DNA from 2 places in the Janibacter limosus genome. Region 2 is predicted to be linked to the other one. Evidence: riboswitches for the same ligand, from Rfam matches in the RefSeq annotation. Region 2 holds a riboswitch; the other holds the start of a gene.
The links. A riboswitch is a leader RNA that binds a small molecule or an ion and turns the genes downstream of it on or off. The one in region 2 is predicted to bind cobalamin.
Positions count from the first base shown of each region.

Region 1 (3,404 bases), 930 kb from region 2:
GGCTAACGCACCGCCGCAGCCGCGTCGACGACGCCCTCTCCGAAGATGCCGTTGAGCTGCGTCGTCCCCTCGCAGGTGACGGCGCCCTCGTCCGCCGGGCAGGGCTTGTCGGTCGCGGTCCTCCCCAGCGTCGCCGCCACGTCCGCGGGCCGCATCCGGTCACCGTTCGCGCTGATGACCAGGGCCGCCACGCCGGCGACGTGCGGCGAGGCCATCGACGTCCCCTGCAGCCAGGTGTAGAGGCCGCAGCGCTCGTCAGGGTCCGGGTCGATGTCGCCGATGCCGTCGGGGCAGCTGCGCACGACCCGCTGGTTGCCGTCCTGCGTGACCCGCCCCTCGTCGTCGATGGCGCCCTCTGCGCGGGCAAGGTCACGCGGCATCGCCGAGAGGATGCCGCCGCGACCATCGGGCTCCTGGCCGCCGGGTGCGGCGATGTCGATCCGGCGATCGCTCGGGTCCGAGGTCCAGTTGGAGAAGGTCGAGCGCGCATCGCCCTGGTCGACGGAGGCGACGCCGATCACGCGCTTGCCGTCGAGCGGGAGGCGCTCGCAGCTCGACGGGTCCACCGAGCGGTCGCGCGCCGTCCCGCCGTAGTCCGGGCTCGTCTCGTCGGTGCCCGGGGCCCCCACGTCGGCGGCATCGTTGCCGGCCGAGCTGACGATCGTCACACCGGCCTTGTCCGCGACGTCGTAGGCACGGTGCATGAGCTCGATCGAGACGTCCTGGAAGGCGGCCTGATCGGGCGAGTCGCCTGGTGCCCCACCGCGGCAGGCGACGAGCCACGGGTCGACGTAGTAGCTCATGTTGACCACGTCGAGGCGCTGGTCGGCGGCGTAGGTCAGTGCGTTGATCGTCGGGCCGATGAAGAAGAGCCCGGCGTCCTGACCGGCCCGCAGGTCCACGAGCGTGACGCCCGGTGCGACACCGGTGACGCCGAGCCCGTTGGCCGCGGCGGCGATCGTGCCGGCGACGTGGGTGCCGTGGCCGGCGTCGTCCGCCCCGACGGGGTCGACGCAGCCGTCGGCCTCGCAGGGGCCGTCGATGTCGGGCAGGTCGGTGACGAAGGAGCGCGACAGGCCCGTGTCGAGCACGGGCGCGAGGTCGGGGTGGCTGGCGTCGATGCCGGTGTCGATGACCCCGACCCGCACCTCACGACGGCCGGTGGTCACCTCGTGCGCACCGGCGACGTCGATGGCAGCGGCACCCCAGAGCCACCCGTCGAAGGGGTCGCCCCCCTTCGGCGGGGAGGGCGGGGTCGGGATGTCGGTCGCCGGGGTGAGGTCGCCGGCGACGGGCAGCTGGGGCTCGTCCGGGGTCCAGCCGGCACTGCGGTCGGTGACGGCCGCGGAGACGCCGTCGACCCCCTTCGCCCGCTTCTGCACGTCGTCGTCGGGGCTGCGCAGGGTGACCATGCCGATGGCCGTGTTGATCGAGGTGAGGGCCAGGCCGTCGCTCTTGAGGGCGTCGGCGATGCGCTGCGTGTCCGCGGGGTCCTTGGCGACGACGACCCAGTCGCGGCCCTCCGCGGGTGGGGTGAAGAGTTGCACGGAGGTGTGCGCGGCGGTGCTCGACGGCGCGGGAGTCGAGCTGCTGCTCGTGCTGGCGGGGGAGTCGCCCCCGAGGGCGGAGCAGCCGCTCGCGGTCATCGTCAACGCGAGGAGCGCGCCCCAGGCCGTGCGTGCGTGCATGTCCGTCCCCTTCGGCCGATCAGTCGTCGCAGTCTACGGAGGACGAAGGGAGTCGGCCCGGCCGAAGGAGCGTGGCGTAGGGTCGACCCCGAGTCAGACGCACACCAGTGCAGAGGGAATCCGGTGAGAGTCCGGAGCTGTCGCGCAGCGGTATGGGTGACTGACGGGGTGTGCACCACTGGGCAACCAGCCCGGGAAGGAACCCCGTCGGGACGACCCCGAGTCCGAAAACCTGCTGGCTCGCCCATCCGACCGGGCCTCGCGATCAGGCCCCCGATGCACTGGAGACCTTCGTGTCCCACGACCGTCCCGGGGGACGGCACCTGCCGACCGGACCCCTCGTCCTCACCCTGCTGGTGGCCACGGCCGTCAGCGCCGTCGTCTCGCTCGCCCTCGGCTCCGAGCCGCTCACCATCTCCGGTGTCGTCGACGTGCTGCAGGCCCGCCTGACCGGCGGCCGGGGCGCCGACCCCACCTACGACACGATCGTCTGGGAGCTGCGCGCACCGCGCGTGCTCATGGCCCTCGTCGTCGGCGCCGGCCTGTCCATCGCGGGCGCCTGCATGCAGACCCTCGTGCGCAACCCGCTCGCCGACCCCTACCTGCTCGGGGTCTCCTCGGGTGCAGGGGTCGGCGCGACGCTCGTCATCGTCCTCGGGGCGCTCAGCGGCCTGGGGATCTGGGCGCTGTCCTTCGGCGCGCTGGGCGGAGCCCTCGTGGCGACCGCGCTCGTCTTCGGGATCTCGATGGCCCAGGGCGGGATCACCCCCCTTCGCCTCGTCCTGACGGGGGTGGTCATGTCGGCGGCCTTCTCGTCCGTGTCGAGCTTCCTCGTCTTCTACAGCGCCGACCCCCGGGCCACCCAGTCGGTGCTCTTCTGGCTGCTCGGCAGCCTCTCGGGGTCGGTGTGGGCCCAGGTCCTGCCCTCGGTGATCGCCGTGTCGCTCGCTGTCGCGGTCCTCATGGCCCTCCACTCGTGGCTCGACGCGCTCGCCGCGGGCCCCGAGGTCGCCGCCTCGCTCGGCGTCCCGGTGGCGGCGCTGCGGATCACGCTCTTCGTCCTCGTGTCCGTCCTCGTCGGCGTGCTCGTCGCGGTGTCCGGCGGCATCGGCTTCGTCGGGCTCGTCGTGCCGCACCTGGCCCGCATCGTGGTCGGCGCCCGGCACCGCTGCGTCCTGCCGGTCGCGGCCGTCGGCGGCGCACTCTTCATGCTCTGGGTCGACGTCGCGGCGCGCGTCGCCGTGCGTCCCCAGGAGATCCCGCTGAGCGTCGTCACCGGGCTCGTCGGCGCCCCGGTCTTCCTGCTCCTGCTCGGCCGGCGCCACTACACCTACTCAGGAGGAGAGGGATGAGCCACCTGTCCAGCCGCGGCCTCGCCGCCGCCGTCGGGGGTCACACGATCGTCAGTGGTGTCGACCTCGACGTCCCCCGCGGGTCGATGCTCGCCCTCGTGGGGCGCAACGGCAGCGGCAAGTCCACCCTCGTCCGGGCCCTCGTCGGGCTGCGCCCGCCCGCCGCCGGGACCGTCGCGATCGACGGGGTCGACCTGCGGACCCTCACCCCGCGCCAGCGCGCCACCCGCGTCGCCTACGTGCCGCAGGAGGACGGGCCTCCCGAGGACCTGCTCGTCGGCGAGATGGTTGCGATGGGCCGCATCCCGCACCGGCCACCGTGGGCCGTCGACGCGAAGGGGGAGGCCCCTCTCGTCATGGAGGC
Region 1 is NZ_CP036164.1:2,910,831-2,914,234, reverse strand. Features, by position in the region: gene EXU32_RS13965 (MarP family serine protease) at 1-6, shown strand, start outside; gene EXU32_RS13960 (S8 family peptidase) at 3-1,688, opposite strand; cobalamin riboswitch at 1,766-1,942, shown strand; gene EXU32_RS13955 (FecCD family ABC transporter permease) at 1,982-3,040, shown strand; gene EXU32_RS13950 (ABC transporter ATP-binding protein) at 3,037-3,404, shown strand, end outside.
Region 1: linked by a shared signal. The riboswitch ahead of EXU32_RS13955 (FecCD family ABC transporter permease) and the one ahead of EXU32_RS09445 (VWA domain-containing protein) in region 2 are both predicted to bind cobalamin.

Region 2 (3,404 bases):
GTCAGGTGGACCGGAGCACCTGCCGGTTCGTTGCCGGCGGGGTGGACACCGACGACGCGACCGCGCGGGGTGAGAGCGGGGGAGCGGCGCCCGGTCGGTCCGGAGCCGACGCCGGAGAGCTCGAGGCGACGGGCGCGGTAGGGGGTGCTGGCGATGGCCGTGGCAGCGGGGGCAGACGCCCCTGAAGGGCTGGTGTCGGGCACTTCCGCCCGCTCCGGTTCTGCTCCTCGTGATGGGTCATCGGGGGCTGTGGTGGGCGACTCGCCGCGGTCGTCCGCTGACCCATCCGGTGGAGCAGGACGGGAGTCGCCGGACCGACCCTCCTCCTGCGCGCCGTCACCCGGTCCGGACTCGTCAGGGGAGGCGCCATCGACATCGCCGTCGCTGTCATCCCCACCAGTCGGTGGCACCGGCGGCTCCGGCTCGGGCTCCTCGTCGAGCAACCGGTCGAGCAGGTCCTCGTCGAGACCGGGAGCGTCGAAGGGGGCCCGCCGCCGACGGTGGGGGAGCGACAGGAGCGCGGCGGCCCGGATGTCCTCACGGGTCACGTGCTCGCGTCCGGCCCAGGCGGCGTGGGCCGCGGCCGTGCGCGCGGTGACGATGTCGGCGCGCATGCCGTCGACGTCGAAGCCGGCGCACACCCGGGCGATGGTCCGCAGGGTCACGTCCTCGAGCCGGATGCGCGCCACGCTCTCGCGGGCCGCGGCGAGCCGCTCGGTGAGCTGGGCCTCGGACGCGGCATAGCCGGCGGCGAAGCCGGCCGGGTCGAGGTCGGCCGCGAGCCGGCGCCGCACGACCTCGGCCCGCACGTGCGGGTCACGGCTCGCGGCGACGTGGACGGTCAGGCCGAATCGGTCGAGCAGCTGGGGCCGCAGCTCGCCCTCCTCGGGGTTCATCGTGCCGACGAGGGTGATCCTGGCGGGGTGCGAGATCGAGACGCCGTCGCGCTCGACGGTGTTGCGTCCCATGGCGGCCGCGTCGAGGAGCACGTCGACGAGGTGGTCGTGCAGCAGGTTGACCTCGTCGACGTAGAGGATGCCGCGATGGGCGTCCGCGAGCAGGCCCGGCTGGTAGGCCGCCTCGCCCTCGCCGAGAGCACGGCGCAGGTCGAGCGAGCCGACGACGCGGTCCTCGGTGGCACCGACGGGCAGCTCGACCAGACGAGCGGGGCGGGTGGTCGCCGGCCCCGTGTGCGGGCCGTCGGGGCAGTCATCGGCACGCTCGGGGTCGCAGCCGAATCGGCAGGAGAGCGCGACCTGCTGCTCGGGCAGCACCGCGGCGAGGGCGCGGACCGCGGTCGACTTCGCGGTGCCCTTCTCGCCGCGGACGAGGACGCCGCCGATCTCGGGGGAGATCGCGCTGAGCAGCAGTGCGGTGATCAGCTCGTCGGAGCCGACGAGGGCGGTGAAGGGGAAGACCGGAGCAGTCACGCCAAACCTCCTGGCGAGTGTCCACGCTCGCCGTCAAGACACGCCGGGCGGGCTCGCTCCGACGAACGCAGACCGATGTTCTGGCTGGGCCCACAGGGCCTTCACAGTGGCGGGACCGCTCCGGACTTGCACCGGATTCCTCGGTTGGCTGCGCCGAGCGCCAGCATGCCACAGCCGACGGGGGCCTATGGTTGGCGTCCGTGATCGACGTGGTGGGTATCGCAGACGATGGTTGGGCCGGCCTGGACGACGGGCGGCGCGGCCTCGTCGAGCGTGCCGCCACCGTCATCGGCGGGCAACGTCACCTCGATCTCGTGGCCGACCACGTCGCTGCCGGGGCCGAGATGGTGCGCTGGCCCAGCCCCCTTCGCGCTGCCCTGCCCGCCTTGCTCGACCGGGTCGGGGACGCGGTGGTGATCGCCAGCGGCGACCCGCTGCGCTCCGGTATCGGGACCACGCTCGTGGAGCTCCTCGGGGCCGACCGGGTACGGATCCACCCGGCCGTCGGCAGCGACGTCCTCGCTCGGGCCCGGCAGGGTTGGTCCGCCGAGGAGACCGTCGTGGTGACCGCTGTCGGTCGTGACCTGCGCGCGGTCCTGCCCCACCTCACGCCGGGCGCCCGCCTCGTCGTGCTCTGCTCCGACGGCGATGGGCCCGCACGACTGGCGACTCTGCTGTCCGAACGCGGTTGGGGGACAAGCCTGCTCACTGCACGCTGGCACCTGGGCGGATCGGACGAAGGCGCGCTGGCCCACCCCGCGCACGAGTTCACCGCGACCACCGCGGACCTCGTCGTCGTCTGCGTCGAGGCCAGGGCCGACGATCCGGTCCGCTCGTCGCGGACCGCCGGGACGGCTCCAGGGCGGCCCGAGAGCTTCATCGACCACGACGGGCAGCTGACCAAGCGCGACGTGCGGGCCTCGGCACTGGCGCGGCTGCGTCCCACACCCGGCGCCCACCTGTGGGACCTCGGGGCCGGCAACGGCTCGGTGGCCCTCGAGTGGTGCCTCGCCGCGGACCGGGCCACGGCCACCTGCGTCGAGCGCGACCCCGAGCGTGCCGCACGCATCACCGCCAACGCTGCGGCCCTCGGACTGGCCGGACGCGTCGAGGTCGTCGTCGGCGACACCACGACGACCGACCTCGCCGGGCTCCCCGACGCCGAGGCGGTCTTCGTCGGCGGGGGACTCGACGTCGACCTGCTCGAGCGGACGTGGACCTCCCTTCGCCCCGGCGGCCGCCTCGTCGCCCATGCCGTCACCCTCGAAGGGGAGTCGGCCCTCATCGCCACCCACAACCGAGCCGGGGGTGAGCTCACCCGGCTGTCCGTCGAGCACGCCGTCACGCTCGGACGCTTCCTGTCCTGGACGCCGGCGCGTGCCGTCGTCCAGCTCGCCACGACGAAGGGCACCTCATGACCGTCCACTTCATCGGCGCCGGTCCCGGCGCCGCCGACCTGCTGACCGTCCGGGCCACGCGCCTGCTGGCGGCGAGCCAGGTGTGTCTCTATGCCGGGACCTACCTCGACGCGGCCGTCCTCGAGCACTGCCCGCAGGGTGCCCGGCTCGTCGACACCCAGGTCCTGGACCTCGATGGCATCACCGCCGAGATCGTCGCCGCCCACGAGCGCGGCGAGGACGTCGCCCGCCTCTGCTCGGGGGACCCCTCGGTCTACTCCGCGATCGCCGAGCAGACCCGCCGGCTGGACGCGGCCGGGATCCCGTGGGACATCACGCCCGGCATCGCGGCCTACGCCGCGACCGCAGCCCGGCTGGGCCGCGAGCTGACCGTGCCCGAGGTGGCCCAGTCGGTCGTGCTGACCCGTGCCCAGCGCGATTCCACCGCTCTGCCGTCGGGGGAGTCCCTCGAGGCCTTCGCCGCGACCGGAGCGACCCTCGTGCTCCACCTGGCGATCCGCCGTGCCCGCGAGCTCGCCGAGCGGCTCGCCCAGCACTACGGCGCCGACTGCCCGGT
Region 2 is NZ_CP036164.1:1,979,019-1,982,422, reverse strand. Features, by position in the region: gene EXU32_RS09445 (VWA domain-containing protein) at 1-1,430, opposite strand, end outside; cobalamin riboswitch at 1,426-1,610, opposite strand; gene cbiE (precorrin-6y C5,15-methyltransferase (decarboxylating) subunit CbiE) at 1,631-2,848, shown strand; gene cobM (precorrin-4 C(11)-methyltransferase) at 2,845-3,404, shown strand, end outside.